One region of the Bacillus sp. GbtcB14 genome, then DNA from elsewhere that is predicted to be linked to it. Evidence: riboswitches for the same ligand, from Rfam matches in the RefSeq annotation. Region 1 holds a riboswitch; the other holds the start of a gene.
The links. Region 1 has a riboswitch for S-adenosylmethionine ahead of KVT31_RS21590 (methionine ABC transporter ATP-binding protein). Riboswitches for the same ligand answer to the same signal wherever they lie in the genome.

Region 1 (15,762 bases):
CTGTTCTTTCCCGAAGTGGCGGAATCAAAATTGGAATGACATTCAGACGATAATATAAATCTTTCCGGAATGTTCCTTGTTTCACCATCATACTTAAATCTCGATTTGTTGCCGCTACAATTCTAACGTCCACCTTTTTTAATTCCCTTCCGCCTATAGGGCGAAACGTTTTTTCTTGCAACACTTGCAAAAGCTTCGCTTGAATTTCAAGCGGCATTTCGCCAATTTCATCTAAGAAAAGAGTTCCTTTATGCGCGGATTCTAATAATCCCTTTTTCCCTTCACGATTCGCACCTGTAAAAGATCCACCTGAGTATCCAAAAAGCTCTGATTCAATTAAATTCGTTGGCAATGCCGCACAGTTAATTTCATAGAAACTTTCATTCTTCCGGTTACTCACTTCATGTAAATGACGTACTAATCGACTCTTCCCTACTCCTGTCTCGCCTAAAACGAGAACTGTACTATCTACCATGGATACTTTCTTGATTGTCTCGACTATTTTTTGCATAGCGATACTTTTAAAAATAAGTCCTTCATGCTCATACGTTTCTCTTAATTCTTTTTTATATGTTTTTAACTGATTATCCATTTCCTCTACCTTTTGACGTAATTGGTAGAGTTCTGTAAGATCACGAGAATAACTAATTACTCTTCTTAAATTTCCCTCATCGTCAAAAACAGGCCTTGTACGAACGTGTAAATACTCTCCTGATTTTGTCGTTTGAACGAGTTCAATCGGTCTCCTTTTTTCAATTACTTCTAACGTTGCCGATGGATAAAAGATACCATCCTTCTGTAATTCTTTTACATGCTTACCTACTAACTCTTTAGCAGCTAATTGATAGTGCCTTTCACATGTACTATTTACACGCACAACGATTCCCTTTTCGTCAGTTACAAAAATTTCGTCAAACGCATATTCAAATACATCTTGTAAATCCATTAACATTCGTTCCTTTTCTGCAACCATCCTAGCCACCCCTAACTTCCAATCCATCGATTCACTTCACTACCTTTATTATAAAGTGAATTTTCTGCATTTTATATAGAGTCAGCTAGAATGTTTGCGATTTATTATTTAGCTTTTAAACATGTGCAGTATTTGCTTTCTCATAGCAGACTTGCAATGATTCTTCAATTATTGTTAATCCTTCTTCAAGTTGCTCATCTGTAATAACTAATGGCATTAACACACGAATAACATTACCGTATGTCCCTGCTGATAGTAGAAGTAATCCGCGTTTGTTTGCTTCTGCACACAAGTTAGCTGTTAACGTTTTATCAGGTGCTTTCGTCTTACGATCTTGAACGAGCTCGAATGCGCACATTGCCCCTAAACCACGCACATCACCGATGCAATTATATTTATTTTTCATCTCTTCGAATCGGTTCATTACGACTTTTCCTAATTCTATCGCTCTATCATTTAAATTCTCTTTCTCTATTACATCAAGTACTGCCAATGCTGCTGCACATCCTAGCGGGCTTCCTGCGTACGTTCCACCAAGCTCTCCCGGTGCAGACTCATTCATAATTTCCTTGCGCCCAATAACACCACTAATCGGTACACCAGCGCCTAATGATTTAGATACCGTAATTAAATCTGGAACGACATCATAATGATCAATGGCAAAATATTTTCCTGTACGACTAAATCCTGTTTGAATTTCATCTGCTACAAATAGGATGCCGTGTTCTGAACAAATATTGCGTACTTCTTGCACAAACTTCTTACTTGGAACGATAAATCCGCCTTCCCCTTGAACAGGTTCCATTACAACGGCTGCAATTGTTTCTGGCGCTACTTCTGATATGAAGAAATTCTTAAACTCTTCAATCATAAAGTCATCGTACTGCTCTTCCGTTAATCCTTCTGGGCGGCGATATTCGTACGGGAATGGTGCTTTATAGACTTCAGGCGCAAATGGGCCAAATCCAAATTTATATGGTTTTACTTTACTTGTCATCGTCATTGTCATTAATGTACGCCCGTGGAATCCTTTAGAAAACGCGATAATACCGGGTCTTTTTGTATATTTACGAGCGATTTTCACAGCGTTCTCAACTGCTTCTGCACCACTATTTAAAAATAGTACTTGCTTATCAAAACTTCCCGGCGCTAATGCCGCAAGTTTTTCTGCTAATTCAATATATGGCTCATACATCATGACATTAAATCCAGTATGAATGTATTGATCTACTTGTTTATGGAGCGCCTCTTTAACAGCTGGATGACAATGCCCTACGTTAATTGTTCCGATTGCTCCCGCGAAATCAATGTACTGATTGCCATCAACATCTGTTACAAGAGCACCATTTGCAGATTGTACAAACGTTGGGATGCCGTTACTTACTCCTTTTGGTACTATATTTTGGCGGCGTTCTAATAAAGACGCTGCTTTCGGTCCAGGAATTTGTTCATTTACTTTAGCAAATTTTTTTGTGTTCATTACGTACCCCATCCTTTTCTTTACATTGTTTTCTCTTTACATTGCAAAACGTATGCCAACATTCTTTTCCAGCATTCATCCTAGATGCCTTCTATTTCAGCATAAAAAATAAGTCTATAAAGACTCATTAAGAGTCCCTATAGACTTATTTTTCTTACACATTAGACTTTCCTTGTTCCCAAATAAACTCACCTGAATGAGAAATAAAATCCCCAACAGATTGTACTACTAAATCCGCAAGTGGTTCTAAAGTTTGACGATCCCCTGTACCAGATAGTACTCCAATTGCATAGCAATCGCCGCCATTTTTCGCTAAATGTAAATCAGTTGGAGTATCTCCAACGACCGCTACTTCACACGCCTCTAAATGAAACCTTTCACAAAATGATTCTACAATTCTTTTATCTGGTTTTTGTGCCGGAAACGTATCTGAAGCTACAACATAATCAAAATAAGACTCTAATTGATACTGTTTTAAAAATAATTCTGTCGGTGCGAAATCATCAGCTGTAACAACACCTAAAATAAATCCTCTATCCTTTAAGCTTTGTAAAATTCTTGGTAAATCCGCCGTCATTCTCATATAGGAACGGTGCTCGTACATAAGGGAAAATAATTTTTCACTTACCCACTCATGCATCTCTTCTTCCTTAGATGACGTAATATACTTACAAAGCCCTTTTGCAACATCAAGGCTTGTTCCTGCTGCTATTGCGCTACGAGGGTTCACAAATACCCCATCTACACCGATCTCTTTTAATAAAGTAGGCTGCATTGACTTTGGAAGTTGATATAAATTTATACATTCTGCCACCAGTTCTTCAGCTACTTTTATCCAAATTGAGTGAAAATCCATTAACGTCCCGTCTTTATCAAATAGTATTGCTTTTACCTTCTCCATAGCACCCTACCTCTCGTTTCTTATCTCCTCCAGTGTATCAATAAAGTATGGATATAACATAAACGAATTGTAAAAATACCATGAAAATCAAACTAACTTCCAATTTACAATTCCTCTATATAATAAAAAGGATGCCTTTACAGGGCATCCTCTTGATGTTCAGGAACAAATAGTTCAAGACAATGATATATATTTTCGAATTCCATCGGTGCATCTCCACCGTATTCACCATCTAAGTTAATCATTAGTTTATCTGGTGAATGCACTTTAATTCGATTTGCTTGTGTGTATAGCACTTTTGGATTGTTAATATGTTCACCACGCTGTGCTTGTGTTGCTGCTTTAATTAAGTCAGCGATAGAACCTTTTTTCAGTACTAATAAATCAAATAATCCATCGTTAATTGATGCATATGGTGCTACCTTTTCAAAGCCGCCCACTGAACGCGTATTCGTAATTAAAAACATCGTAATTTCTTCTTGTAGCAACTTTCCATCATACTCAATTTCAACATATGTTGGATGTAATGATGGTAACATTTCAATTCCTTTTAAATAGTAAGCAAGTTGGCCTAATACTGTCTTTAGCTTACTCGGTACTTCATATGTTAATTCTGTAATACGGCCGCCGCCAGCGATATTAATGAAATATGTATCATTCGCTCTACCAAGATCTAACGGAACTGTTTTCCCTTCACAAATAATATCCGCAGCCTCTTCAATAGCACGAGGTACACCAATCGCACGCGCAAAATCATTTGTCGTTCCAACTGGAATAATTCCAAACTTCGGACGATGTTCATGTCCTACTAAACCGTTCACCACTTCATTTAATGTACCATCACCACCAGCTGCGATAACAACATCAAATTTACGATCCGCAGCTTGCCTCGCTGCCACAGTCGCATCTCCAGGACCAGTTGTCGCATGACAAGACGCTTCATATCCAGCTTGTTCTAATTTTTGTAATACTTCCGGTAAGCTTTTCTTAAATAGCTCGCGCCCAGAAGTAGGATTATAAATAATTCTTGCTCGCTTCATCATTTATTAGCATAGGAAATTTCTTTATGTATCGAAAAAGAACATACCGAACTTCTATTCAGTATTCCCATGCCTACCTCCTCTCATCTTCCTATCCTTCTTTTATCTCGCTCAAACAGGCAGTAAGAACCCGATTCGTGTAGTCCATCAAAAGTAAATATTCATTTCAATGGTTTTGTTTTATTTGACAAAAAATTTATGTCCATCTATTTCCTCACAACAATTTACATATAACGAATAGTAATTATCTATTATTTCATGAGATGAAAAAAAACCTCTATGTCTAGATTTATCATTATTCCCACCTTTTTGCAACTATCATACCATAGTTGCTATACAAACATTTTTCCACTTTTGACAGTTAATCAAACGTTTGTTTAAACGATTCTCTCTCATTTAAACAAACGTTTGATTAACCTAGAAAAACACCCATGTACGGGTGTTTTTCTGCTTAATCTTTAAAAGTTATTACTACTATCGCTTATTAATCTCTTCAAGTAAGATTTTGTTAACAAGCGGCGGATTTGCTTGTCCTTTTGTAGCTTTCATAATTTGACCAACTAAGAAGCCAATTGCACGGTCTTTACCGTTTTTAAAGTCTTCGATAGATTGCTCATTATTATCAAGAATTTCTGTTACAACTTTACGAAGTGTACCCTCGTCAGAAATTTGAACAAGACCTTTCGCTTTAACGATTTCTTCTGGGTCTCCACCTTTTTCAATTAATTCATTAAATACTTTCTTCGCGATTTTCGAAGAAATTGTACCTTTTTCAATTAATTGAACCATTTTAGATAAGCCAGCAGGCGTTAATGCAACGTCTTTTAACTCTTTTTGTTGTTTGTTTAAGTATGCAAGCACTTCACCCATTAACCAGTTTGATGTTAGTTTCGCATCTGCTCCATCTTCAATTGCTGCTTCAAAGAAATCAGACATCTCTTTCGTTAATGTTAATACGTGTGCATCATAAGCTGGTAAGCCAATTTCTGCAACGTAGCGAGCTTTACGTGCATCTGGAAGTTCTGGGATCGAAGCACGAATTTCTTCTTTCCACTCATCATCGATGTAAAGTTCAACTAAGTCTGGCTCTGGGAAGTAACGGTAATCGTCAGACCCCTCTTTCACACGCATTAAGATTGTTTTCTTCGTTGCTTCATCATAACGACGTGTTTCTTGTTGGATGATACCACCAGATAACAATTCTTTCTCTTGGCGCACTTGCTCGTGCTCAAGACCTTTTTGTACGTAAGTGAATGAGTTTAAGTTTTTCAGTTCCGCTTTTGTACCGAACTTCTCTTGTCCAACTGGACGAAGGGAAATATTCGCATCACAACGTAGAGAACCTTCTTCCATCTTACAATCAGATACGCCAGTGTATTGAATGATTGATTTTAACTTCTCTAAGTATGCATATGCTTCTTCTGGCGTACGCATATCTGGCTCAGATACGATCTCGATTAAAGGCATACCTTGACGGTTGTAGTCTACTAATGAACCATCAGCTGTATGCGTTGATTTACCAGCATCCTCTTCTAAATGAAGACGTGTAATACCGATACGTTTCTTTTTACCGTCTACTTCAATTTCAATCCAACCATTTTCACCAATTGGCTTATCGAATTGAGAAATTTGGTAAGCTTTCGGATTATCTGGGTAGAAATAGTTTTTACGGTCGAACTTCGTTTCCGTTGCGATTTCACAGTTTAATGCCATTGCAGCCTTCATTGCAAAGTTAACTGCTTCTTTATTTAAAGTAGGAAGTACCCCTGGGTATCCTAAGTCAATTACACTTGTTTGTGTATTTGGCTCTGCTCCGAATTCTGTTGGACTCGCAGAGAAAATTTTCGAATTTGTTTTTAACTCAACGTGAACCTCTAAACCAATAATTGTTTCTAAATTCATCTATGCTCGCCTCCTTACAGACTTGCTTTTTTTGTATGATAGTCTGTTGCTTGCTCAAACGCATGTGCAACGCGGTAAATTGTCGCTTCATCGAAGTGTTTACCAATGATTTGTAAACCAAGTGGCATGTTGTTAGCACCGAATCCACATGGAACAGAAATCGCTGGAACACCCGCTAAGTTTACTGGAATTGTTAAAATATCATTTGCATACATTGTCATTGGATCATCAACTTTTTCGCCCACTTTAAATGCCGGAGTTGGCGTTGTTGGTCCAATAATAACATCGTAGTTCGCAAATACATTTTCAAAGTCGTTCTTAATTAATGTACGTACTTGTTGTGCTTTTTTGTAATATGCATCATAGTAACCAGAGCTAAGTGCAAATGTACCAAGCATAATACGACGTTTTACTTCATCACCGAAACCTTCGCTACGTGTGTTTTTGTAAAGATCTAATAGATTATTTACATTATCAGAACGCACACCGTAACGTACGCCATCAAAGCGTGAAAGGTTAGCAGATGCTTCCGAAGAAGATAGTAAGTAATACGTTGCTAGAGCGTATTTAGAGTGCGGAAGAGATACTTCCTCCCAAGTTGCGCCCATACCTTCTAATACTTTTAAAGCAGCTAGTACTGACTCACGAGCTTCCTCGCCAACACCTTCGCCTAAGTATTCTTTTGGTACAGCAATGCGTAAACCTTTAACGTCGCCTGTTAAGCCAGCTAAGTAGTTTCCTACTTCAACGTTTGCAGAAGTTGCATCCATACGGTCAATACCTGAAATAGCTTGTAATAAGTATGCATTATCTTCTACTGTACGTGTAATCGGTCCGATTTGGTCAAGTGAAGATGCGAATGCTACTAATCCGTAACGAGATACGCGTCCGTAAGTTGGTTTTAAACCTACAACACCGCAATATGCAGCTGGCTGACGGATAGAACCACCCGTATCAGAACCTAGAGAGAATAATACTTCTCCTGCCGCTACAGCTGCTGCAGAACCACCACTAGATCCACCTGGAACGTAATCTAAGTTCCATGGATTTTTCGTAGCGTAGAAACCTGAGTTTTCGTTTGAAGAACCCATTGCGAACTCGTCCATATTTAATTTACCGATTGTAACTGTGTCAGCAGCTTTTAGCTTTTGCACAACTGTCGCATCATAAATTGGATCAAAGTTTGCTAACATTTTGCTCGCACAAGTAGTACGAAGACCGTTAGTTACAATGTTATCTTTTACACCGATTGGCATACCGAATAATAATCCATTATCTTCAGCACCAATCTTTGCGTCTAATTCTTTCGCTTTCGCGCGTGCATTTTCTTCATCTAATGTAAGAAAAGCTTTTACGTTATCTTCAACATCCGCAATACGTTTGTAAGATTCTTCTACTAAATCCGTAACGGAAATTTCTTTGTTGTTTAACTTCTTATGTAACTCTGATACCGAATGATCAAATAATGACATCGAAATTCCCCTCCTCTATTCTAATACTGCTGGAACACGGATTTGATTATCTTTGTGATCCGGTGCATTTTTTAATACTTCTTCGACTGGTAAACCTTTTTCTGGTACATCTTCACGCATAACATTTTTCATAGTTAATACATGAGTTGTTGGTTTTACATCTGTTGTATCTAATTCATTTAACTGTTCTGCAAATGTAACAATTGCATCTAGTTGTTTTTGAAATTTTTCTGCTTCTTGATCAGTAATTGCAAGACGTGCTAAATGTGCTACGTGCTTTACATTCTCAACGGAAATTCTTGACACGGCTAGGCCACCTCCATAATATATCGTTCAATCTACAATACTATTGATGATACCAAATTTTCAGTACTTCAAGCAAGTCAACACATGGCACTTACAGCATTTTTACATAAAAAAAGAAAGGCAAATGCCTTTCTTTACAATTTAGTCTTTATCTAACGGTTCATTTTTCGGAAATCTCTCGTTATCTTCTTCATTATCACGAATTGTTTTTTGTAATACAAAACAAGACATCGTTAAAAATAATGTTCCAATTAAATAATATCCTTTTACACTAAGCGTTTCATCTAACGTATAAATTCCAATTAGCATACCTGAAAGCGCGCAAACAAATGAAGTCCATGCTAAAAACGTGAACGCTTGCGTATTACGTCTTCTCATCGTTCTCCCCCTCGTTAGCTGTACATCCATTATAGATAAGTATATTTACCATGATGGATTTTTATGTAAATTCTAGTTTTATATTTATAAATCTACCATAAAAGAATACTATTTTAAAGACAGTTTTCTGTCTAGTCTGAAAAAACAGTCAAAAACATTGACATTTATTTCAATTCCACATAAAATAAAAACAAATATTACGAACCTCGAAATATACGGGAGTGGAAATAATTGTTGCAATATGAACATTTTTTAGACTTACTGCTAGATAACGCCAAGAAACTTTTTTATCCTGAAGAATGGGTAAGCCTAGATTTAACACTTTCTAAAACAGAAGTATTTTGTTTACTTTGGATGGAGCGAAATACAGATATTACAATGACAAAAATTGCTGACCTTCTTGATATACCGATGAGTACAACGACAGGCGTTGTAAATCGCCTTGTAAAAAAGGGATATATTGAAAGGTACCGTGATGAAAACGACCGGCGCATTGTATTAATTTGTTTAACAGAAAACGGCGTAATGCTCGTCCACGAAGTAAAACAAAATGCAGCCCATTACTTTAACCTAGTGACAGAAGCATTATCAGAAGAAGAAAAAGCATTCTTACTACAAATCTTCCAAAAAATCATGAATCACATCGCTACGTCACAGCAAAAAACAGAAGAAAAGGTTTCTACACCTAAAATGAAAAACATTCCGATTGAATAAAACCCTAACCGGGTTTTTATTCAATATTTTATTTTGGAACTCGTAATATTCGATACTCGAAACAAAGGGGATAGAATGATGAGAATTATTTTGTATACAGGTAAAGGCGGCGTAGGGAAAACTAGCATTTCAGCAGCAACAGCACTTCAAAGCGCAAAACAAGGATTAAAAACTTTAGTAATGAGTACAGATCCTGCTCATAGTTTAGGAGATTCATTTGGTATAAAGCTATCTTCTGAGCCATTAGAAATCCGTGAAAATTTATGGGCACAAGAAATTAATACAATTTATGAAATGGAAAAAGGCTGGGGAAAGTTACAGAAGTATATTACCTTGCTATTCACTTCCAAAGCAGCTGATGATATTACAACAGAAGAATTAACGATGTTTCCTGGTATGGAAGATTTAATTAGCTTACTGCGCGTACTCGATTATTATAAACAAAACACATATGATGTTATCATCATTGATTGCGCTCCAACAGGAGAAACATTAGCAATGCTAAGTTTTCCAGACATGCTCGGCTGGTGGATGGAAAAATTATTTCCTATTAAAAGAAAAGTTTTAAAAGTCGTTCGTCCTGTAGCTCAACCACTCCTTGGTGTCCCTCTTCCAACCGACGATATTATGGACGAATTAACAAATACACTTGAACAGCTCGGAGAAATGAGAGATATTTTATCAAACCGAGACGTAACAAGTATCCGCATCGTTGTAAATCCTGAAAAAATGGTCATTAAAGAAGCTCAGCGCAGCTTTACGTATTTAAATTTGTACGATTATAACGTAGATGCCGTTATGATTAATCGCGTCATCCCTAACACTGTCACCGATCCTTATTTTCAAGCATGGAAAGATACGCAAAAGAAATATAAAACATTAATTCAAGATAGTTTTCACCCCCTTCCTATTTACGAAGCTCCAATGTTTGAACAAGAAGTTGTCGGTCTAACTATGTTAGAACGTGTAGGAGATTCTTTATTTAAAACTGACCATTCCCCTACAGAAGTGAAATTTAATGGGCGCACTCAATATGTAAAAAAGGATGGCGATGAGTATATTTTCGTTCTGTCCATTCCCTTCTCAAACAAAAGTGAACTTTCCTTAAATCAAAAAGGTGATGAACTTATTATTCGAGCGGGTTCTGTTAAACGGAACATCACGTTACCAAAAACATTAACACACCTTTCTATTCAAGGAGCAAAATTTGAAGAAGATGTACTAAATATTCGGTTTGGAGGTGTAGTACATGCATGAGGAATTACTACGCAGGGTAATTCGTACAAAAATAAAAGTCGGGATGCATATATTAGAAGAGCTACCTAATCCAATCCAGCAATCAGCTAAACAAATATTAAATATTTTACAAGAGGAACTAGCTGCTTATCCGAAAGAACAAGAGCATCATGAAGATACTTTAAAAAGTATTATAATTGAATAACTACAAAAAAAGACCAGGAAAACTCCTGGTCCATTACTCTACTTAACAAACATGGATTCTACGTTATACAGAATTGGAAGGTACAGAATTAGGGTTTTGTTTGTTAAGTAGATTATATGTTGAACGAACTAACAGCGGAGGGGTTCCTACTGTTAATCGTTAAACCCGATAATTATTTTACGATTTTTTCAAGCTCCTCAAGTGAAAGATCTACTGAAATGGAACCATCATTTGTTTCTTTCTTAATTGCATCTGTTACTTCTTTTGAATGATAGAGTTCAATTACTTTTTTCAGTGTTGGATCATCTTTATCTTTCGTACGAGCTGCGAAAATATTAATATATGGCTTCGCATTTTCATTCTTTGGATCTTCTAAGAAAATTGGATCCTTCGCTGGATCTAATCCAGCTTGACCAGCAACACCGTTATTAATAACTGAAGCTGCAACGTCTTTTAATACACGAGGTGTTTGCTGTGCGATAACCGGTGTGATTTTTAATTTCTTCGGATTTTCAGCAATGCCGCTTGGATCTCCGAATAAGCCAAAGTCTTTCTTAAGCTTTAATAATCCAGCTGCATCAAGAAGTTTTAATGCACGAGCTTGGTTCGTTGGATCATTGGGAATCGCAATTTCTGAACCATCTGGAATTTCATTTGCCTTCTTATATTTTTCAGAGTATAAGCCCATTGGTGCAATTTGCGTTGTACCAACAGCTGTAATATCTAACTTATGCTCTTTTTTAAATTGCTCTAAGAAAGCAACGTGCTGGAATGAGTTTAGTTCAATATCTCCATCAGCTAACGCTTTATTTGGCGTTGTGTAATCAGAGAACTCAACCAGTTTAATTTTAATTCCTTCTTTTTCAGCTTTTTTCTTTAAAATTTCCCAAGCGTCTCCATCCGTTCCAGTTACACCGACGCGAACTACTTTTTCTTTCGCTCCTGCCCCCGTGTCTCCACTTGAGCAGCCGCTTAATGCTGAAACCCCTACAATTGCTGATAATGCAAATGCTAAAATTTTCTTCATTTTCTTTTCCCCTCTTCCTTTTTATGATCTGCGTAAAAAGACTTTCGCAAAGTAGTTTCCTAAGTTTTGAGCTACCTGTACGAGAATAATAAGTAAAACGACCGTTACGAACATAACTGATGTATCAAAACGTTGATAACCATATGTCATTGCTAAGTCACCAAGACCACCGCCACCGACAAGCCCAGCAACTGCTGAAAATTCAATTAGACCAACTGTCATAAACGTAACACCTAAAATCAATGGCGCTAACGCTTCTGGCACAAGAATTTCAAAAACAATTCTAAATGGTGAAGCACCCATTGCTTGCGCTGCTTCAATGACTCCCTTTGGAACTGAAACAAGATTTGTTTCAACCATTCTAGCAATACCGATTGATGCAACTAACGTCATTGGAAAGATTGCTGCTGCTGTTCCAATCGTCGTTCCGATAACACTTCTTGTTAGTGGACTTAAAGCTACTAAGAAGATGATGAATGGAACCGGACGAATTGTATTAATAATGATATTAAGAATAGAAAAGACCCATTTATTTTCTAAAAAGTTCCCTTTCCTTGTTACATATAACAGTAAACCTAGAGGTATACCAAGAATTGTAGCAAATATAAGGGTTACGATTACCATTAAGAGGGTATCCCCCGTCGCATCTACTATGCGAGGCCAAAATATACTCCAATCAACTCGCATGAGCTTCTACCTCCTTCAGCTGCACTTGCAGTCTTAGATGTTGTAATGCTTTTTGAATTTCCTTCTGCTCACCTTGCAATTCTACAAGAAGATTTCCAAATAGCACATTTTGGAGTTCAATAATATTTCCATACAGTACGTTTACATCGACGTTATAATTTTTCGCAATATATGATAGTACTGGCTGCCCTGTCTCTTCACCAGTAAATGTTAAGCGATAAATCTGTCCACCATTTTGAATTTTACCTAGAACACTTTCCGGTAAATGATCATTAATAATAGAACGTACAAAGTTTTGAGTCGTCTTTGTTTTCGGTTGTGTGAAAACGTCAAACAGTTTTCCTTCTTCAATAACTCTCCCCTTCTCCATTACAGCTACACGGTGACAAATTTCTTTCACAACATGCATTTCATGTGTAATAAGAAGAATTGTTACATTGTATTCTCGATTTACTTTCTTTAATAAGTTCAAAATTTCTGTCGTTGTTTCTGGATCTAAAGCTGATGTTGCCTCATCACATATAAGAATGTCTGGTGATGTTGCAAGTGCTCTTGCAATACCAACACGCTGCTTTTGTCCGCCTGATAGTTGCTCTGGATAATAGTTTGCTTTATCTTCTAATCCTACAAACTTTAGCAGTTCATTTACTCTTTCTTTTATCTCATTCTTTGGTACTTTCGCTAATTTTAATGGATAAGCAATATTCCCAAACACGGTTCTTGAATTGAATAAATTAAAACTTTGAAAAATCATCCCGATTCTTTGTCTTAGCTTCCGTAATTCTTTCGTCGATAGTAATGTAATATCTTTATCATCTATTGAAATCGTTCCCGCCGTTGGCCTCTCTAACATATTTACTAGGCGTAATAACGTACTCTTTCCAGCGCCACTAAAACCGATAATGCCGAATATCTCGCCCTTCTCAACTGATAATGTTACATCTTCCACCGCATGAACAGATTGCCCACCTGATTCATATACTTTACTTACATTGTTAAAAGAAATCATTTTTTCCCCTCCTATATGCTGTAAAAACTTGAAGTAGAGCTTTCGAGGTAAAATAAAAAGTGCTCCCCTTCTTATCAACCATAAAGATAAGAAGGAGAGCACTTATATGTACTCGTTCACATCTTCTCATCTTCCAAGCCTTTCATAGGCTTGCTGGAGTTAGCACGGTATTAAAAAACCCGTTGCTGAGGTATCGTAGGGCCAGTCCCTCCACCTCTCTGGATAAGAATGTATCGATTTAATTGTCGTTTAATTAATTTTCATTATAGAACTCAGAATAATAAGAGTCAATACATTTTTTAGAAAAATATAAATTATTTCTTTATTAAAATTTTTAGATGGAATTTCATAATAAAATAGTAACCTTTAAAGTTATGTAAAATTCTCCTCCTGCATATTTTTAAAAAGGATAATCTTCTCTACTAATTGAATACCATTATTTGAATATGAAATCGGAGGAAGATAAATATATGAAAACAGCTCTTTTACTCGTTGATATTCAAAATGATTATTTTCCGAATGGAAAGATGGAATTGCGCAATCCAGTAGAAGCAAGCGAATATGCTAGTCAGCTACTACAATTCTTTAGAACGAAAAACGAACCTATTTTTCATATCCAACATGTAGCAATTAAAGATGATGCTACTTTTTTCCTACCCAATACAGAAGGTGTACATATTCATGAAAGCGTACGCCCACTTAGAGAAGAAACCGTTATACTCAAACATTATCCAAATAGTTTCCGCGAAACCGTTCTTCTAGAACACTTACAACGTTTAGATATTGAGCACGTCGTCATATGCGGGATGATGACTCACATGTGTATTGATGCTACCGTAAGGGCCGCTTTTGATTTCGGCTTTCCATGTACCGTTATACATGATGCTTGTGCGACAAAAGATCTTTCTTTTAAGAATGCTACGATACCAGCCGTTTATATTCATAACACAATTTTAGCTAGTTTAAATGGCGTATATGCAAATGTAATGAGTACAGAGGAGTTTTTAGCTATAAAAAAACACTCCCTTCAGTGAGCAAAACCGAAAAGAGTGTTTCTTGTCAAACCATAGATTTTCTTTCAAATTGTATTATACAGGAAATTCTTAAAATGAATACTAAAAAATATGACTAATAAATCAATTTTTCTCGTTGTTTTGTTTCTATTTACATGTTTATCCCGATATTAATAGGGTTTAGCTAGTTCTAAGTACCAAATAGTAATATATGGTACTTAGAACTAGTTTCTCCTATCAAAAACGTAACATATTATTTATCTGTTTGTTTTTGCTTCTTTTTCAAATACTCCGCACGCAAATTTTCAATTTGCTGCTTTTTATCAAATTTGGCAGGCGTCTGTTTTTCATGAAACTTTGCCACAGCTACCTGACTCTTGTAATCCAATTGATATTTTCCCACTTTGTTCACCTACTTTTCTTATCTTTAAAGAGAATCTATCCAACAAATATAATATATCTTATTTACTGAAGTAAACCTTATTACTTTATTAGTTTTTCTACTGATATCTATCTTAATCCACATATAGAAAATTTTTCAAAAAAAAAAAAAAAAAAAAAAAAAAAGAGATCTTCGCAGACTGCGAAGATCTCTTCTACTATTTCTTATAAAGTTTCAGAAGTAGTTTTTGCTTGCATGTGAAGTGCTAAGTAGTCAGGGCCACCAGCTTTAGAGTCTGTACCAGACATGTTAAAGCCACCGAATGGTTGGTAACCTACGATTGCACCCGTACATCCACGGTTGAAGTATAAGTTACCAACGTGGAATTCTTCACGTGCTTTTTCAATATGGTCACGGTTATTAGTAACAACAGCACCTGTTAAACCGTATTCTGTATTGTTTGCAATTGCAAGTGCATGGTCAAAGTCTTTTGCTTTACAGAATGCTACTACTGGTCCGAAGATTTCTTCTTTCATTAAGCGAGCATCTTCTGCAACGTCAGCAACGATTGTTGGTTGGATGAACCAGCCTTTAGAATCGTCTCCTTCGCCACCCGCTAAGATTCTACCTTCTTCTTTACCAATTGCAACATAGCTCATTACTTTATCGAATGCAGCTTGGTCATTAACAGGACCCATGTTTGTACCTAATACAGCTGGGTTAGCAACTGTTAATTCTTTCGTTAATTCAACAGCACGATTTAATACGTGATCGTATACATCTTCATGGATTACTGCACGAGAACATGCAGAACATTTTTGTCCTGAGAATCCAAATGCTGATGCAACGATAGACTTAGCTGCTAATTCAAGATCTGCTTCTTTATCAACAACGATTGTATCTTTACCACCCATTTCAGCGATAACGCGTTTTAACCAAATTTGGCCTGGGTTTACTTTCGCTGCACGCTCATAAATACGGATACCTACATCACGAGATCCAGTGAAGCTCACGAAACGTGTACGAGGGTGATCTAC
Region 2 (15,762 bases), on a different contig from region 1:
GACAATCATTACGAGAAGCGGAATAAACAATGTAATTCCTTGCTCAATAAACGCCCTTACAAAAGTTGGTGCGCCCGGTGCCATCGGGTTAATATCATGATCTAAATAATATTGTTGTTGCTCCACCCTTACCTTTAGCCAATCACGCCATTCTTCTGGCAACCTAGAATTATTTAACCGATTCTGAGAATCGACAATTTGTTGTTGCAGTGACACTTTCCAATCAGTTGTCCCAAGTCGTTTTTGTGTCGTTTCTATTTCACGATACTGCGCATATACGAAAAGCGGGATCAAGATTGCTAAAATAAGCATGACAACAAAAATACGTTTCTTACGATAAATCTTTTCTGATTCATTCAAAACTAGATTCGCAAATTCACGCATGCTGCTCACCCCTTGTGAGTTCAATAAATAAATCTTCTAACGTAAATACAAGCTCCTTAACACTATGCACATCTATCTCGTTTTCTACAAAACGTTTATTCCAACTACTTATAGATACAATATCCATGCGGCATAGTAATCGATTACCTTCTATACTCACTTCTCTTACTTCCTCAGCATCTTCTAGCATATCTTTCGCCTTAGAAATTGGTGTAACAATCCATTCTACACGATCACTTGCTGTTTTAATTAACTCTTCAACCTTGGCAACTGTTATCATTTTTCCTTTATGAATAATCGCAACCCGATCACATATCATTTGTACTTCGCTTAGTAAGTGACTTGAAATAAACACACTCATATTTTCTTCTTTCACAAGCTTATGTATAAATTCCCTTAGTTCTCTAATTCCAGCTGGGTCTAAACCATTTGTTGGCTCATCTAATATGAGCAACTTGGGATTTCCAAGAAGCGCTTGCGCAATGCCAAGGCGCTGTTTCATACCGAGTGAGTATGTTTTTACCTTATCGTGAATTCTTTCATCCAAATGAACCATTTGAGCAATTTCAATAATACGTTCATCTGATATACCACCTAGCATACGGGCAAATTGTTTTAAATTTTCCCAGCCCGTTAAATATGTATACAGTTCTGGGTTTTCAACGATACTCCCAATTTGACGCATCGCTTCTCTGAAATTTTCCTTAATAGAATAACCACCAATAGAAATCGTACCTTCTGTTTCTTTAATCAATCCAACTAACATTCGAATGGTAGTTGTTTTTCCGGCACCATTCGGTCCTAGGAAGCCAAACACTTCTCCTTGTTTTACATCGAAGGAAATATTCTCTACAATTGTCTTCTTTCCAATTACCTTCTTCACGTCTCGTACGGAAAGTATCGTCGTCATTTTACCCCTCCTTGTTCTAGTTTTAATTTACTCGCAACATTTTGAACTAATCGGTCCGCCATATATGTATACCCTACTTCATTCGGATGGAAATGATCGGAGTATAATAAATCTTTCCCACGGTTTTGGAATAAATCAAATGTCGGTGTAATATACACATTTTTATCATTTACCGCCAGTTTTTCTAAAGATGCATTCCAGTCTACAACAATGTTTGAAGATCCTTTTAAATCTTCTACATCTTCAAAAGGGTTATATAAACCTAGCCAAAAAATAGGGCTATCTGTATTTAACTTACGAATTTCTTCTATAATTTTCTTCGCTTCATTCTGGAATGTTTCTGTATCAGGACGATATGTTTCTAAATCTATCTTTCCAAGCGATTCCCAGCCCGGAAATAAATCATTTCCTCCAATCGTTAAGACGATTACATCTGCTTGCTTAATTGAATATTGAGCGCCACTACTCTCAATTTGTTTTAATAAGTCAGGCATTTTCGCACCACTAACCGCTAAGTTAGTCAAAGCAACCTTTTGCTTATAATCTTTTTGTAAATCTTCCTTCACCCGTCCAATATAGCCAATTCCTTCTTTATCACCAACACCACGTGTTAATGAATCGCCTAAACTAACGATTTGTAACGTTCCCGTTTTCTTTTTCTCTTTTGCCACTACATCGGTCTTTTTAATTAAATTTGAAGCTTTCGGATTTAATACATCATTTACACCTGAAACAAAACCATATGCAAATAAACAGAAAGATGCAATTGTAATGAGTAGAATTACTTTTACCACTTTTGATCTCATATCAAAACCCCTTTTAGCCCTCATAGATTGTCCATAATTATACCAAACGCAATTTTGAAAAGCGATTTTCACAACTTCTCTATTATGTTGTTTCCCTATGTACTAATTCTGGTGATAACTCTACATGCTTTACATTTATATTCTCATCATTAATCTTTTCATATAATAATTCAAATGCCTTCACGCCAACATTTTTACTAGAATATGAAATCGTCGTAATGCCTAAAATATCTGCCACATCTTGATCATCACAACCGATAATCGTAATATCTTCTGGAATACGAATTCCTTGTTTTTTTGCTTCCGTTACCATCCCCGCCGCAATATGATTGCAAGATACAAGAAACGCAGTTGGTTTCACTGACATACAGACCCATTCCCTGATTACATTACGTCCATCTTCCACCGTAAAACAACCCTTAAACTTCCAGGCCTCTATCGGTGTTACAGCAATCGGTTGAAGCGAATCCTCATATGCTTGTTTTCTTCTCTGACTATTAATGCTATTACTTCTTCCAATGCAATACCCAATACTTGTATGACCGGCATCTATTAAGCTCTTCATCCCGCGCGAAAAGACTTTATAGTAATCAATATGCACACTCGAAATGAAATTCGATTCTATTTCTTCACACATAACAATTGGGCCAAATTTCGTATATTCTTCAAGCTTTTCCTTACTATTTGCCCGCGAACATATAATAACTCCATCAAGCTTTTTCATTTTTAACATATTCAAAATTTCTAATTCTCTTTCCTCACTATAATTCGTCTGACAAAGCATCATATTATAATTGTTCTTTGCTGTTTCCTTTGATATTCCCTCAATAATAGCGCTATAATATTGATCATTTACGTGCGGTAATAAAACGCCAATGACATTCGTTTTTCCTTTCACTAAATGAATTGCATTCACATTTTGCGTATAATTTAATTCTTCTATAATTGCTAAAATTTCTTTTCGTTTCTGTTCATTCACATATGGATGATTATTCAGTACACGTGAAACAGTTGAAACAGATACCCCAGCAAGTTCAGCAATCTTTCTTATATTCGTCATCTCACTTTCCCCTTCTCACAAAAATTCTCCCTTGACCTGGTAAGCTTTCCACAATATATCCTTGCCTAGCAAATACATTTTGAAAGGATATACAACTATGCTTCGATTCAAATTAGAATATATATTTTTCATTGGCGGTCTACTCATTCTCGCCATCGGTATTAATATGATGACGACAATTACTTCTTTTGGACTTAGCCCTTATGATTCCTTCTTTATTGCACTATATCAAAATTTTGGGATAAGTATCGGTTTTTGGATTTTTATGATTAACTTAGCTTTTACCTTTATCGTACTCTTTTGGAATAAAAAACAAATAACAATTGGTACAATTGTAACGATGGTTCTTATTTCTCTTTTTGTTGACTGGGTCGGTTCCATTACAACTATTATGGACGCTATCCGCTCTCTTCCAAAATATATAACACTTATTTGCGGAAATCTATTCGTTGGAGCTGGGATTGGTCTTTACGTCTCTACAAACCTTTGCGCAGCACCTCAAGAAGCTTTCGTTTTAACGGTTGCTGAAAAAAAGAAATGGACATTTAGAAGAACAGAAATTTCGTTAGCGTTTTTATTTTTAACATTAAGCTTCCTATTAGATGGACCTATCTATTTTGGAACAATCATCTTATCCTTTACAACAGGCTGGATTATCCAAGCATTTATTCAAATTGGTACGAAGATTTTAAATAGAAAAGAGCCTATTAAGCAAGCTGCTTAATAGGCTCTTTCTGTTTTACGATAAGGGATACTACTTAGCATCTCCTTCAATTCGATAATTTGCCTTCACACAATCTATTTCTTCATACCCCTGCAACGTATGTAGAATATAATCATAATCAGCAAGAGACGCACGATGCGTTACAATTACAATTTCAGCTTTTCCTTTCTCTTCAAGTGGCATTTGAATAATCTTTTCAAAGCTAACACCACGCTCAGAGAACAATGAAGTAATTTTTGCAAATACACCAATTTCATCTTTTACATGAAGTCTTAAAAATTTCTTCACAACAATTTCGTCTGGCTCTTTTAATACTTTTTTATACTGCGGGGATACCGCACTATTTCCGTTTACACCTAATCGAATATTTTGCATTACAGCTACTAAATCTGAAACAACAGCTGTTGCTGTTGGTAAACTTCCTGCGCCTGGCCCATAAAACATCGTTTCTCCGACCGCTTCGCCATACACATATACAGCATTATATTCGTTTTGCACGGCCGCGAGAGGATGTGTATTTGGAAGTAGTGTCGGTTCAACTGTAACCTCTAATTTTTCACCATCTCGCTTCGCAAGACCGATTAATTTGATCGTGTATCCTAAACTCTTACTGTATTCAATATCTTCTTCTGTAATAGATGTAATCCCTTTTACCTTCACATCTCCAAGCTCTACATTTGTAGAGAAACCAAGGGTAGCCAAAATCGTCATTTTTCTTGCTGCATCTAAACCTTCCACATCTGATGTTGGATCTGCTTCTGCAAATCCAAGTTGTTGGGCTTCTTTTAACACGTCGTTATATGCTCTCCCTTCATCTGACATTTTCGTCAAAATAAAATTTGTCGTTCCATTTACAATTCCCATTACTTTCGTAATAAGATCGGAAGAAAGTCCTTCTACAATGCTTCGTAAAATCGGAATCCCTCCGGCTACACTTGCTTCATAAAACAAATCAGCTTTATTATCTTTTGCTACCGCTAAGAGTTCCGCCCCGTGCAACGCCATTAAATCTTTATTGGCAGTCACAACATGCTTCCCACTTTGTAAAGCTTGCAAAATATATGCTTTTGCATCATCAATGCCACCCATCACTTCGATGACAACGTCAATATTTGGATTATCTAAAATTTCATTTGCATCTTGTGTTAATAGAGTAGAAGGTACCTCTACCTCTCTCTCTTTTTCAATATTTTGTACTAGTACTTTCGTTACTTTCACAGGACAACCTACTTGGTGTATAAGTCGCTCTTGATGATCTGTAATGATACGAACAACACCGCTACCAACTGTCCCAAGGCCTAATAAGCCAACTTGAATTTCTTTCATAATACTGTCCACCCCTCAAAAATTGTGTTTAGATGAAATTATATGAGCAAAAAATCTGAAAAACAATGTTTTTAGAACATTCGGAAAAATATAAGTTAATCTTTACAAAGAAAACGTTGCCACGTGTTACACAATCTTTTTTTATAATACATAAGGGGTTTCTTGATACACGTAATAATTTAGCCAATTAGAGAATAATAAGTTCCCATGACTCCTCCACCGTACAAGCGGTTTCTCATTTGGATTATTATGCTTAAAATAATTTTTTGGCACATCAATATTTAACCCTTTTTGACGGTCTCGTTCGTATTCTTGCTTTAACGTATCACAACTATATTCACTATGCCCGAGCGCAAATACTTGTCTCCCATCTTGCCCGATAACAAGATGAACACCTGCTTCTTCAGAGTTCGCCAACAATGTTAATTCTTTCACCTCTCTAATATCACTCTCTCGTACTTCTGTATGACGAGAATGCGGGGCGAAAAATAATTCATCAAACCCTTGTAACAATTTCACATGTTGCTCAAGGACTTCATGTTCAAATACGCCAAACATTTTTTCCTTCAGAGGATACTTTGGAACGCCATAATGATGATACAAACCAGCTTGTGCTCCCCAGCAAATGTGAAGCGTAGATGTTACATTCGTTTTTGAATACTCCATAATACGCCCAAGCTCTTCCCAATAATCTACCTCTTCAAAAGAAAGGGTTTCAACTGGTGCTCCTGTAATAATAAGTCCATCAAACCTCTCATTCTCAATATCACGGAATGTTTTATAGAAACTCGTTAAATGCTCCTGTGCTACATTACGAGACAAATGTGATTCCATATGAAGTAAATGAACATCTAATTGCAACGGTGTATTGCCAACTAAACGAAGTAATTGCGCTTCTGTTTCTTGCTTTGTAGGCATTAAATTTAATATAGCAATTTTCAAAGCCCGGATATCTTGTGTTTCTGCTCGCTCCTTCGTCATTACAAAAATATTTTCCTCCTGCAACACTTTGCGAGCTGGTAAATCTTTATCAATTATGATCGGCATGTTCTTTGCCTCCGACTAGCGCTGCTTCTAAATCTGCAATAATATCAGAAACATCTTCTATACCAACCGATAAGCGAATTAAATCTGATGTAACGCCAGCTAAACGCTGATCCTCAGCACTTAATTGTCTATGAGTTGTACTAGCAGGATGTATCACGCAAGTTCGTGCATCCGCTACATGCGTTACGAGAGTTGCTAGTTTTACATTTGCGATAAATTCTTTCGCAGATTCTAATCCTCCCTTAATGCCGAATGTTAACACACCACTAGCACCTTTTTTCAAATACTTTTGTGCTAACGAGTAATTTTCATTATTATCTAATCCCGGATAATTCACCCATTCAATACGTTCATGGTTAGCAAGCCACTTAGCAACTGCGAGAGCATTTTCACTATGACGTTCCATTCTTAAATGCAGCGTTTCTAAGCCAATATTGCTAATGTACGCATTGAATGGGCTCATACAGTTTCCGTAGTCTCTTAATAATTGAACACGCGCCTTCACAATATAAGCTGCTGCACCAAAATTTTGAACGTAACTTACGCCGTGATAACTTGGATCCGGTTCAACAAGTTCAGGATATTTCCCATTTGTCCAATCGAAGTTCCCTCCGTCAATGACAATGCCGCCTAAAGAACTTGCATGACCATCAATATATTTCGTCGTAGAATGAACGATAATATTTGCTCCGTGCTCAAATGCTTGGCATAAATAAGGAGTTGCTAATGTATTATCCACGATAAAAGGTACTTCTAACTCTTTCGCTGCATCTGAAAATTCTTTGAAATTTAAAACGTTCATCGCTGGATTTCCTAACGATTCTGCATAAACAAGTTTCGTCTTATCATTAGCAAGGGCCACAATTTCATCAGCAGTTAAATTCGGATTAAAGAACGTAACATCAATACCAAGCTTACGCAAACTCACTCCAAATAAATTAAACGTTCCGCCATAAACTGTGGAAGAACAAAGCAAGTGGTCTCCGCTACTACAAATATTTAAAACAGCAAGCATAATAGCAGCCTGCCCAGAAGCCGTTGCAACAGCTCCTACACCACCCTCTAAATCCGCTAACTTTTGCTCAAATGCAGCTAAAGTAGGATTTCCAATACGCGTATATATATATCCTTCTGCCTCTAAATTAAATAGCGCTGCTAAATCATCCGAAGTATCGTATTTATACGTTGTACTTTGATAAAGTGGCAAAACACGCGGTTCACCATTCTTTGGTGTATAGCCACCTTGCACACAAATTGTTCCTTTTCCCCATGATTCTCCCATCTCTCATTCTCCTTTCTTTTATACAAAATAAAAAAACTGCTCCTTTCCTGAAAACAAGAAAGGAGCAGTTTGAAAACACGCTCTAAAGGCTCTTTCTTATCTTTCAGGATTATTACCTGCAGGATTTGGCACAATTCCGTTATACGGCTGTTGCCAAGGTTTCATCGGGCCTGTCCCTCCACCTTTTCTTGATAAGACTATGCAATTACCGTTGATTTTATAGCAATAATTTCCTAATGTCAATCAGTTTTTCTGAATGTTCTAAATTAAATGCAAAGAATTTGACATGCATAACAAAAGAAATATATTCCATATTCATTTGAAAAAGACCTTTTAAAACCCACGATTACTATATAAAATTAAGTAAGTAGTTTAACTGTATACATTTCAAATTCTCACGAGACCTCAATATATTGAATAAGCCAACCTCTCAAAAAGATACTATACATATTCATTTCATTTCATTTCACAGTAGCATATTGAATCCTTTCGACATTACAACTTACATAACGGAGGTATAACATGACAAACACAAAGGACATGCACTATATACTCGTCCTATACGGCATTCTTTTAGGCTCTATAGTAGGAGCAACAGTCTGGCTATTTTTAGTTACGATAAATATCGGCATTCACTTTATTTGGGGATACTTACCTACTATTTTCTCTTCTCCTCCGTATTACACTATTTGTGTAACAACTATCGGTGGTATTCTCGTCGGTTTAACCCAAAAATACTTCGGCACATATCCACGTCTTATGCCGGAAGTGATGGGTGAATATAAAAAAACAGGTAGAATTGAATACCGTTTTGTACATAAAGCTACTTTAACTGCGATTATCGTTTTAATATTCGGGGCTAGCTTAGGTCCAGAAGCAGCACTTGTTGGCATTATCGGTGGACTTTGTACATGGATAGGGGATCGCTTTACATTCGCCTTAAAAGGAATGAATGAACTAACAGAGGTTGGAATTGGTGCTACTTTAAGTGTAATTTTTAACGCGCCATTATTCGGTTATTTAGCTCCAAATGAAAATGAGGGTGAGCAAATTAACGAATTTTCTAAAGGAAAAAAAGCAATTGTATATTTAGCTACCACTTTCGCTGGTTTTTCCGTTTATTTATTACTTAGTAAACTGGATAATCGTGGATCCTTTATCGTTGATTTTGGGGAAGGTTCCCTTTCTCTTAATGAATGGATTGCCTTTCTACCACTTGCTAGTATTGGTGCTATAGTTGGCTTCTTTTATTTCAAATTAGAATTCACATTAGAGAAATTAATTCATCCCTTAAAAGAATATAAACTATCACTCGGTATTATCGGTGGTATTTTATTAGGAATTACAGGAACTTTTCTCCCGTACACGTTATTCTCAGGAGAACATCAATTAAAAGATTTAGTCGTTGAATGGAGCCATTTATCCTTCTGGGTACTACTTCTTTCAGGGGTTTTAAAATTATGCATTACTGCCGTTTGTTTAAATACAGGTTGGCGCGGTGGACACATTTTCCCTATTATATTTGCTGGATCTAGTATCGGATATGCTATAGCGTCCATTATCCCTATAGATCCAATTGCTTCGGTAGCCATCGTCACGACAGCAATTTCAAGCTACGCATTAAGAAAACCAATTGCTATAACATTACTATTACTCATGTTTTTCCCGCTCAATTTACTATTACCGATGCTTGGAGCGGCAGCGATTGGTAATGCATTTCCACTTCCTAAAAATAACGAAGCTACAAACGAATAAAAATAGGCAGTAGGGACAAAAGTTCCACTGCCTATTTTTATTACACATGTTGCTTCAATAGTGCGTATAACTCTTCAAAATTTTGCACTTCATATGTTGGCACAATCTCGCTTTTATTTGATTTATTTGCTGGATTAAACCAACAAGTATCAATTCCCGCTACATATCCACCTTTCATATCAGCACTTAGCGAATCCCCAATAATGAGCCCTTTTTCAGGGGAAAAATTAGGAATCCGTTCAAAAACATAATCAAAATACTCTTTCATCGGCTTTTGGAATCCTGTATCTTCAGAAACGAAAATATCTTTAAACAAGGCATGTAATCCTGCATTACGTAAACGTTTATCTTGCGTCTTAGAAATACCATTTGTCACTATATATAAATCATACTTACTTTGAATTTGATTTATAAATTCAAACGCACCTTGCATAAGTTGGTCTCCTTCTTCTAAGTAACTGCGATAATTATTTTCGAATAATACCCCATCTACTTCTTCCCCGTACTCTTTAAACAAAATCGAAAACCGTGTATTTACAACCTCATCACGGTTTATTTCACCTTCCTCAAAAGCATCCCAAAGACTTTTATTAATTTTTTTATAGTGCCCTTCAACCTCGCTAGTTAGAGGAATCCCTTTCTCTTCAAACAGCATACGTAACGCCACTTTCTCCGCCTTCTGAAAATCTAACAATGTATCATCTACATCAAATAAAAGTGTTTTATATTTTCTCATAAACCCTTCACACTCTCTTTTCTACAAAAACAAATTTACATAAATCGTATCATTCTTTCTTGTAAAAATAATAGGAGATATCTCATACTAAACATGAGGTGAAAATATGAAAGTTAGCAAAAATAGCGAAGAAATCTCTCATTACATGCAAACTTCCAACTTCCATACTCTTTTTTCTTTTAATGTCTTACCGTATGCTGAACTACATTCTTTTAAAAAGAAAGAAAGGATATGTACTGAAGGAGTTGATGTTCCTTATCTTTATTACTTAATTTCCGGGCAGGCGAAAATATATATGAGTCATAAAAATGGAAGGGTCTCCTTAATTAACTTTATTCAAGCACCTTCTTTCATTGGAGAATTAGGGTTAATTGGCGTGGAATCCGTTACGAAAACAGTGGAAGTGATCGAAGATTGTATATGCTTAGCGCTCCCTCTTAAAGATTGTCGGCATCTTTTGTTGCAAGATGCTACCTTTCTACAGAAATTATGTAAATTTATCGGCGAAAAAACAATTAGCCGAACAGAAAGTTATGCCAAAAACAATAGTTACCCGTTCGAAAATCGATTAGCGGCGTTTATTCTATTAACAGAACAAAATAACAGTTATACAGAAAAACATACCGAGGTTTCGGAATACTTAAATGTCAGCTATCGCCATCTTTTATACGTATTAAACCAGTTTTGCCAGCAAAATTACTTAAAAAAAGACGGAAGAACCTATTACATACAAGATCGAATTCAATTAGAAAAACTTGCTGATGAACTTAAAATATAAAAAAAGTAGCATTAACGTTTACCTGTTAATGCTACTTTTTTCGAGTGACGATTCTATTTTCAATTAAAACTTGCTTGCTACTTTAGCTGCTTCTTCAAGACCAGCTGTAATGATCTCTTCTGCTTTATCTGGGAATTGGTTATGTCCTTCAATAACTACTGTTTCCATATTTGTTGCACCGAAGAAGCCCATCATGCTTGCTACGTATTTAACAGCCATTTCTACTTCAGCTGCTGGACCTTCTGAATATACGCCGCCTCGTGCATTTAATAATGCAATCTTCTTATCCCCGATTAGGCCAACTGGACCTTCTGGTGTATATTTGAACGTTTTACCAGCACGGTTTAAATAATCAATATATGTGTGTAGCACTGCTGGAATCGTTAAGTTCCATAATGGGAAGCCGAAAACAACTTTATCAGCTTCTAGGAATTGATTTAAATACTTATCAGCAACTGCTACTGCTTTTGCTTCCTCTTCAGTTAAATCAAATCCTTTACCTGCTTTGAATGTACCATTAATCATATCTACGCCTACATATGGCAATTCTTCTTTATATAAATCAAGTTCTACTACTGTATCATTTGGATGTGCTTCTTTATAGTTTGCTAAAAATGCCTCGTATAATTTCACACTAACTGCTTGTTCCGCTGGACGGTTGTTTGCTTTTACAAATAAAACTGTTGCCATTGTTTTTCCTCCTAGTACTCACTCTTCTGTTGTTATATGCTTTCAAAAAAGGTATCCCTTGTAATTGTTGTTTTGTTGCTTACAAACATATTTTATATTTATATCAAGACAATTTCGTCCTCACATAGACGTATTTTTCCATAAAAAAAGTCCACCTCCTAAAGGCGAACTAGGTCTTACGACTTTTGTCTTATACAATTCCATTTTTCACTGCATATAATGCCGCTTGTGTGCGATCAGATAAATTCAACTTACTCAAAATACTACTTACATGAGCTTTTACCGTTTTTTCTGTAATAACTAAAACGGAAGCGATTTCTTTATTACTCATCCCTTTCGCTAATAACTGCAACACTTCATTTTCTCTCGCTGTTAACACATCCACTTGAATAGAAGATTCTTCTTCTTTTTCTTCCACAGGTAATGTTTGAGAGAGAAGAGCATTTGCTATATCTGGATGTAATTGAATATTACCTTTATATGCGCTTCGAATAGCTTCAACAAGCTGATCCGGTTCTACATCTTTTAAAATATAGCCGCTTGCCCCCGCCCTTAACGCCGGTAAAACATGCGCCTGATCAGAAAAGCTAGTTAATACAATTACTTTCACATTTGGATATTCTTTTTTGATGCACGCCGTCGCCTCGACACCATCCATTTCGGGCATATATAAATCCATTAGTACCACATCAGGATTCGTCTCTCCTACTTTCACTAATGCTTCTTTCCCATTATTCGCTTCTCCAACTAACACTAAATCTTCCTGTGTACTTAAAAAAAATGCTAATCCTTTTAAAACGACTGTATGATCATCAACTAACAATACTTTTATTTTCACAAACTTCCCTCATTTTCGCATCATAATGGTACGTTTACTTTTACACTTGTTCTTTTCTTATCACTTATAATTTTAATTGTTCCACCAACTAATTCCACTCTTTCACGCATCGTAGTCATACCGAGTGATTTCTTCTCTTTTATATTCTTTTCTACAAAGCCGTTTCCTTGATCGACTATTTCTAATGATACATTCTTCTCCGTCACTTTGAAATAAATCGCCGCTTCTCTGACATTCGCATGTTTACTTACGTTATTTAAAGCTTCTTGTCCAATTCGCCATAGCGCTTCCTCTACTACGCGCGGCAAATCACGAACACCTGTAACTTGTTCCCGAATTTTCAATCCCAAACTTTCACCATATTGTTTTAAAGCTGGTAATAGTCCTTTCTCTAATCCTGCTGGACGTAGTTGCCAAATTAACGTCCTCATTTCTTTTAAAGCTCCTTGTGCTAGTTCACGCATCTCATGCAAAGATCGATCCACCTTTTCATTTTGACCTTTTAAAACTGCCTCAGCGCCTTTTGTCATAAAGGTTAACGAAAATAGTTTTTGTGAGACGGAGTCATGTAAATCCCTTGCTAACCGATTTCTCTCTTCCATTCGTACAAGTTCACGTCGTTGCTCATTTAACCTTAAATTTTCTATCACGAAAGAAATATGATTCGTTATGGCTTGAAGTACATCTATCGTATTCACATCAAATTCACCATTATTTGAACTAACACATAAAACACCAAATATATGACTTTGAATCTGTATTGGTGTAGCGATAACTGTCCTATTAGAGGCTATCTTATGACTAATTTGATGGTTTAATAAAATAAGTTCACCTTTTTCTAACGCTTCTTTCGCAGCTTCTTTTATATCCTCTGGCAATTCTTCCTCGCAATAAGATGCCCGCAAGGATAATTCTTTCTCTTCCCTAATAAAGAATGCGACTTGATTCCAGTGAAACACTTCACCTAATTGATTTACAACTTTTTCAGGCAATAGATTAAATTGATGAATCGTCCTTAAAACTTGAATGAACCGTTCTAATTTCACATAATAATGCGCTCTTCGCTTTTCATTTTCATATAACTTTGCTCGCTTTAAAGCCGTTCCAATTTGGAAAGCAACTGATTGAAGCAATACTAATTCTTCTTCTGAAAAATGTGTTTTACCTGGGCTTGCCACATTTAACAAACCAAATTTTTCTCCTCCAGCTTTTAAAGGAACCGTAGCATGATGAAGAATCCCTTCCGTATCACCCCAATTATATTCAATTGCATTATTAATTCTTTTACATTCAATGATATTAACAGCTCGCTCTAATTTCCCATCCACAAAGCCACGTAAACACCAACATTCACCTTCACACATCGGGCGTTTGTTTTCATATGTAAGTGCCTCTGGTAACTGGTAATCGATTAATTTTGTGTATCTCCCATTTTCATCCGCAAGAAAAATCCATCCTGTCGTTAAACCTGTTACACTAAGTAATTTTTCTAACACTGCTTGCAATACATGATATGTATCATTTGATGTATTTAGCGTTTCTGCAATTTCTTTTAATATAACTAATTCATTTGTACGATTATCTCGAAACATACCTAATCTCCTACATACAAGATTTTAAATCGCCCCTAAAGTAAATCATCTACTTTTCACTTTGTACTTATTCGTAACATTGATATAATGGTGAAAACATAGTTTTCATTATATCACTTGAGGGGGATTTCATAATGACATTAAATAAAGCACTTACTATCGCTGGTTCTGACACAAGTGGCGGTGCTGGTATACAAGCAGATTTAAAAACATTCCAAGAACTTGGTGTATACGGAATGACATCTCTTACGACAATCGTAACGATGGATCCACATAACGGTTGGGCACATAACGTATTCCCAATCCCAGCTTCTACATTAAAACCACAATTAGAAACGACAATTGAAGGTGTTGGAGTAGATGCTTTAAAAACAGGTATGCTTGGATCAGTAGAAATTATTGAAATGGTTGCTGAAACAATCGAAAAACATAATTTCAAAAATGTAGTAGTTGACCCTGTTATGGTATGTAAAGGTGCTGATGAAGCATTACATCCTGAAACGAATGATTGCTTACGTGACGTTCTTGTTCCAAAGGCATTAGTTGTAACACCAAACTTATTTGAAGCTTATCAATTAAGTGGCGTAAAGATTAATTCTCTTGAAGACATGAAAGAAGCAGCGAAAAAAATCCACGCTTTAGGCGCGAAATACGTTCTAATTAAAGGCGGTAGCAAGCTTGGTACGGAAACAGCAATCGACGTCCTATATGATGGAGAAACATTCGATCTTTTAGAATCAGAAAAAATCGATACAACAAATACACACGGCGCAGGTTGTACATATTCTGCTGCAATTACAGCAGAACTTGCAAAAGGAAAGCCTGTGAAAGAAGCAGTAAAAACTGCTAAAGAATTTATCACAGCTGCTATCCGTTATTCATTTAAGATCAACGAATACGTAGGCCCAACACATCACGGTGCATATCGTAAATTCGTTGCATCAAAAGAACTTGTCTAACATATAAATGAAAACACCCACAGAGTTTATATATTTCCTCTCTGTGGGTGTTTTTTTATAAGCACTTCTGATCATCCTATCTTTAAGATGCAGAACTAACCTGATTTCTACCATTTCTTTTGGAGTAATATAATGCATCATCAGCAGCTTGAATAAATCGCTCTGGTGATTCTTCATACACTGAAATCCCTACTGAAACTGTAATTTTTATTTTTGTTCCATCTAGCAATTGAAATGGATGGTTTTCAACAGCCGTGCGAACTTGTTCCCCCATACGCATTCCATAAGCTAATCCCTTCTTTGGTATCAAAAGCGCGAACTCTTCTCCACCCTTTCGAAAAGTCAAATCCGGAAACATTGAAACTTCTCGTAAAATATGCCCCATTTGTTTTAATACTTCATCTCCCGCAGGATGCCCATACGTATCATTTACACACTTAAAATGATCAATATCTATAAGTAATAAACAAAGTGAATCATTTTTCATGCGCTTATTACCAATATGACGATTCATCTCTAAATCAAACTGTCTTACGTTTCCTAGACCTGTCAATGCGTCTATCGTTGCGTATTGCTTCATCGTTTGAAATAACTCATTGGATTGTAAAACGTAATTTGCACTTATGAATGTTATGTAGCCTGTAATAATACTAGAAATTAAATATAATCCCACTATGTTAATATCTTTAATTAACCATATATATAGTGAGGGGATTAGAATAGATAAAATATATGTATGTAACCATGCCCACTTTTCTCCTAGAGAAAGATTTAGACGCGAAATAAAGATACTCCCTACTCCTATCGTAATAATTGTATAAAAAGCTACTTGAGAAGCTAATGAATAATCCATAAATAATAACCTAGTTACTAAA

Region 2: another riboswitch for S-adenosylmethionine. It lies ahead of KVT31_RS15125 (bifunctional O-acetylhomoserine aminocarboxypropyltransferase/cysteine synthase); the one in region 1 lies ahead of KVT31_RS21590 (methionine ABC transporter ATP-binding protein).

Annotation. Positions count from the first base shown of each region.
Region 1 is NZ_JAGXJT010000008.1:23,856-39,617, reverse strand. It holds gene KVT31_RS21655 (sigma-54 interaction domain-containing protein) at 1-973, opposite strand, end outside; gene gabT (4-aminobutyrate--2-oxoglutarate transaminase) at 1,089-2,453, opposite strand; gene KVT31_RS21645 (HAD family hydrolase) at 2,608-3,354, opposite strand; gene KVT31_RS21640 (diacylglycerol kinase) at 3,492-4,397, opposite strand; gene gatB (Asp-tRNA(Asn)/Glu-tRNA(Gln) amidotransferase subunit GatB) at 4,869-6,296, opposite strand; gene gatA (Asp-tRNA(Asn)/Glu-tRNA(Gln) amidotransferase subunit GatA) at 6,311-7,768, opposite strand; gene gatC (Asp-tRNA(Asn)/Glu-tRNA(Gln) amidotransferase subunit GatC) at 7,784-8,074, opposite strand; gene KVT31_RS21620 (YiaA/YiaB family inner membrane protein) at 8,216-8,452, opposite strand; gene KVT31_RS21615 (MarR family winged helix-turn-helix transcriptional regulator) at 8,684-9,166, shown strand; gene KVT31_RS21610 (ArsA family ATPase) at 9,242-10,423, shown strand; gene KVT31_RS21605 (DUF3926 domain-containing protein) at 10,416-10,607, shown strand; gene KVT31_RS21600 (MetQ/NlpA family ABC transporter substrate-binding protein) at 10,780-11,634, opposite strand; gene KVT31_RS21595 (methionine ABC transporter permease) at 11,656-12,321, opposite strand; gene KVT31_RS21590 (methionine ABC transporter ATP-binding protein) at 12,311-13,330, opposite strand; SAM riboswitch class I at 13,454-13,559, opposite strand; gene KVT31_RS21585 (cysteine hydrolase family protein) at 13,801-14,364, shown strand; gene KVT31_RS21580 (hypothetical protein) at 14,597-14,746, opposite strand; gene pruA (L-glutamate gamma-semialdehyde dehydrogenase) at 14,950-15,762, opposite strand, start outside.
Region 2 is NZ_JAGXJT010000004.1:497,302-513,063, forward strand. It holds gene KVT31_RS15090 (ABC transporter permease subunit) at 1-384, opposite strand, end outside; gene KVT31_RS15095 (ABC transporter ATP-binding protein) at 377-1,294, opposite strand; gene KVT31_RS15100 (SGNH/GDSL hydrolase family protein) at 1,291-2,172, opposite strand; gene KVT31_RS15105 (LacI family DNA-binding transcriptional regulator) at 2,183-3,160, opposite strand; gene KVT31_RS15110 (YczE/YyaS/YitT family protein) at 3,258-3,884, shown strand; gene KVT31_RS15115 (homoserine dehydrogenase) at 3,915-5,210, opposite strand; gene metA (homoserine O-acetyltransferase MetA) at 5,352-6,257, opposite strand; gene KVT31_RS15125 (bifunctional O-acetylhomoserine aminocarboxypropyltransferase/cysteine synthase) at 6,241-7,539, opposite strand; SAM riboswitch class I at 7,633-7,737, opposite strand; gene KVT31_RS15130 (chloride channel protein) at 8,062-9,294, shown strand; gene KVT31_RS15135 (YjjG family noncanonical pyrimidine nucleotidase) at 9,335-10,030, opposite strand; gene KVT31_RS15140 (transcriptional regulator YeiL) at 10,137-10,808, shown strand; gene KVT31_RS15145 (FMN-dependent NADH-azoreductase) at 10,872-11,498, opposite strand; gene KVT31_RS15150 (response regulator) at 11,689-12,336, opposite strand; gene KVT31_RS15155 (GAF domain-containing sensor histidine kinase) at 12,357-13,928, opposite strand; gene pdxK (pyridoxine/pyridoxal/pyridoxamine kinase) at 14,063-14,887, shown strand; gene KVT31_RS15165 (GGDEF domain-containing protein) at 14,970-15,762, opposite strand, start outside.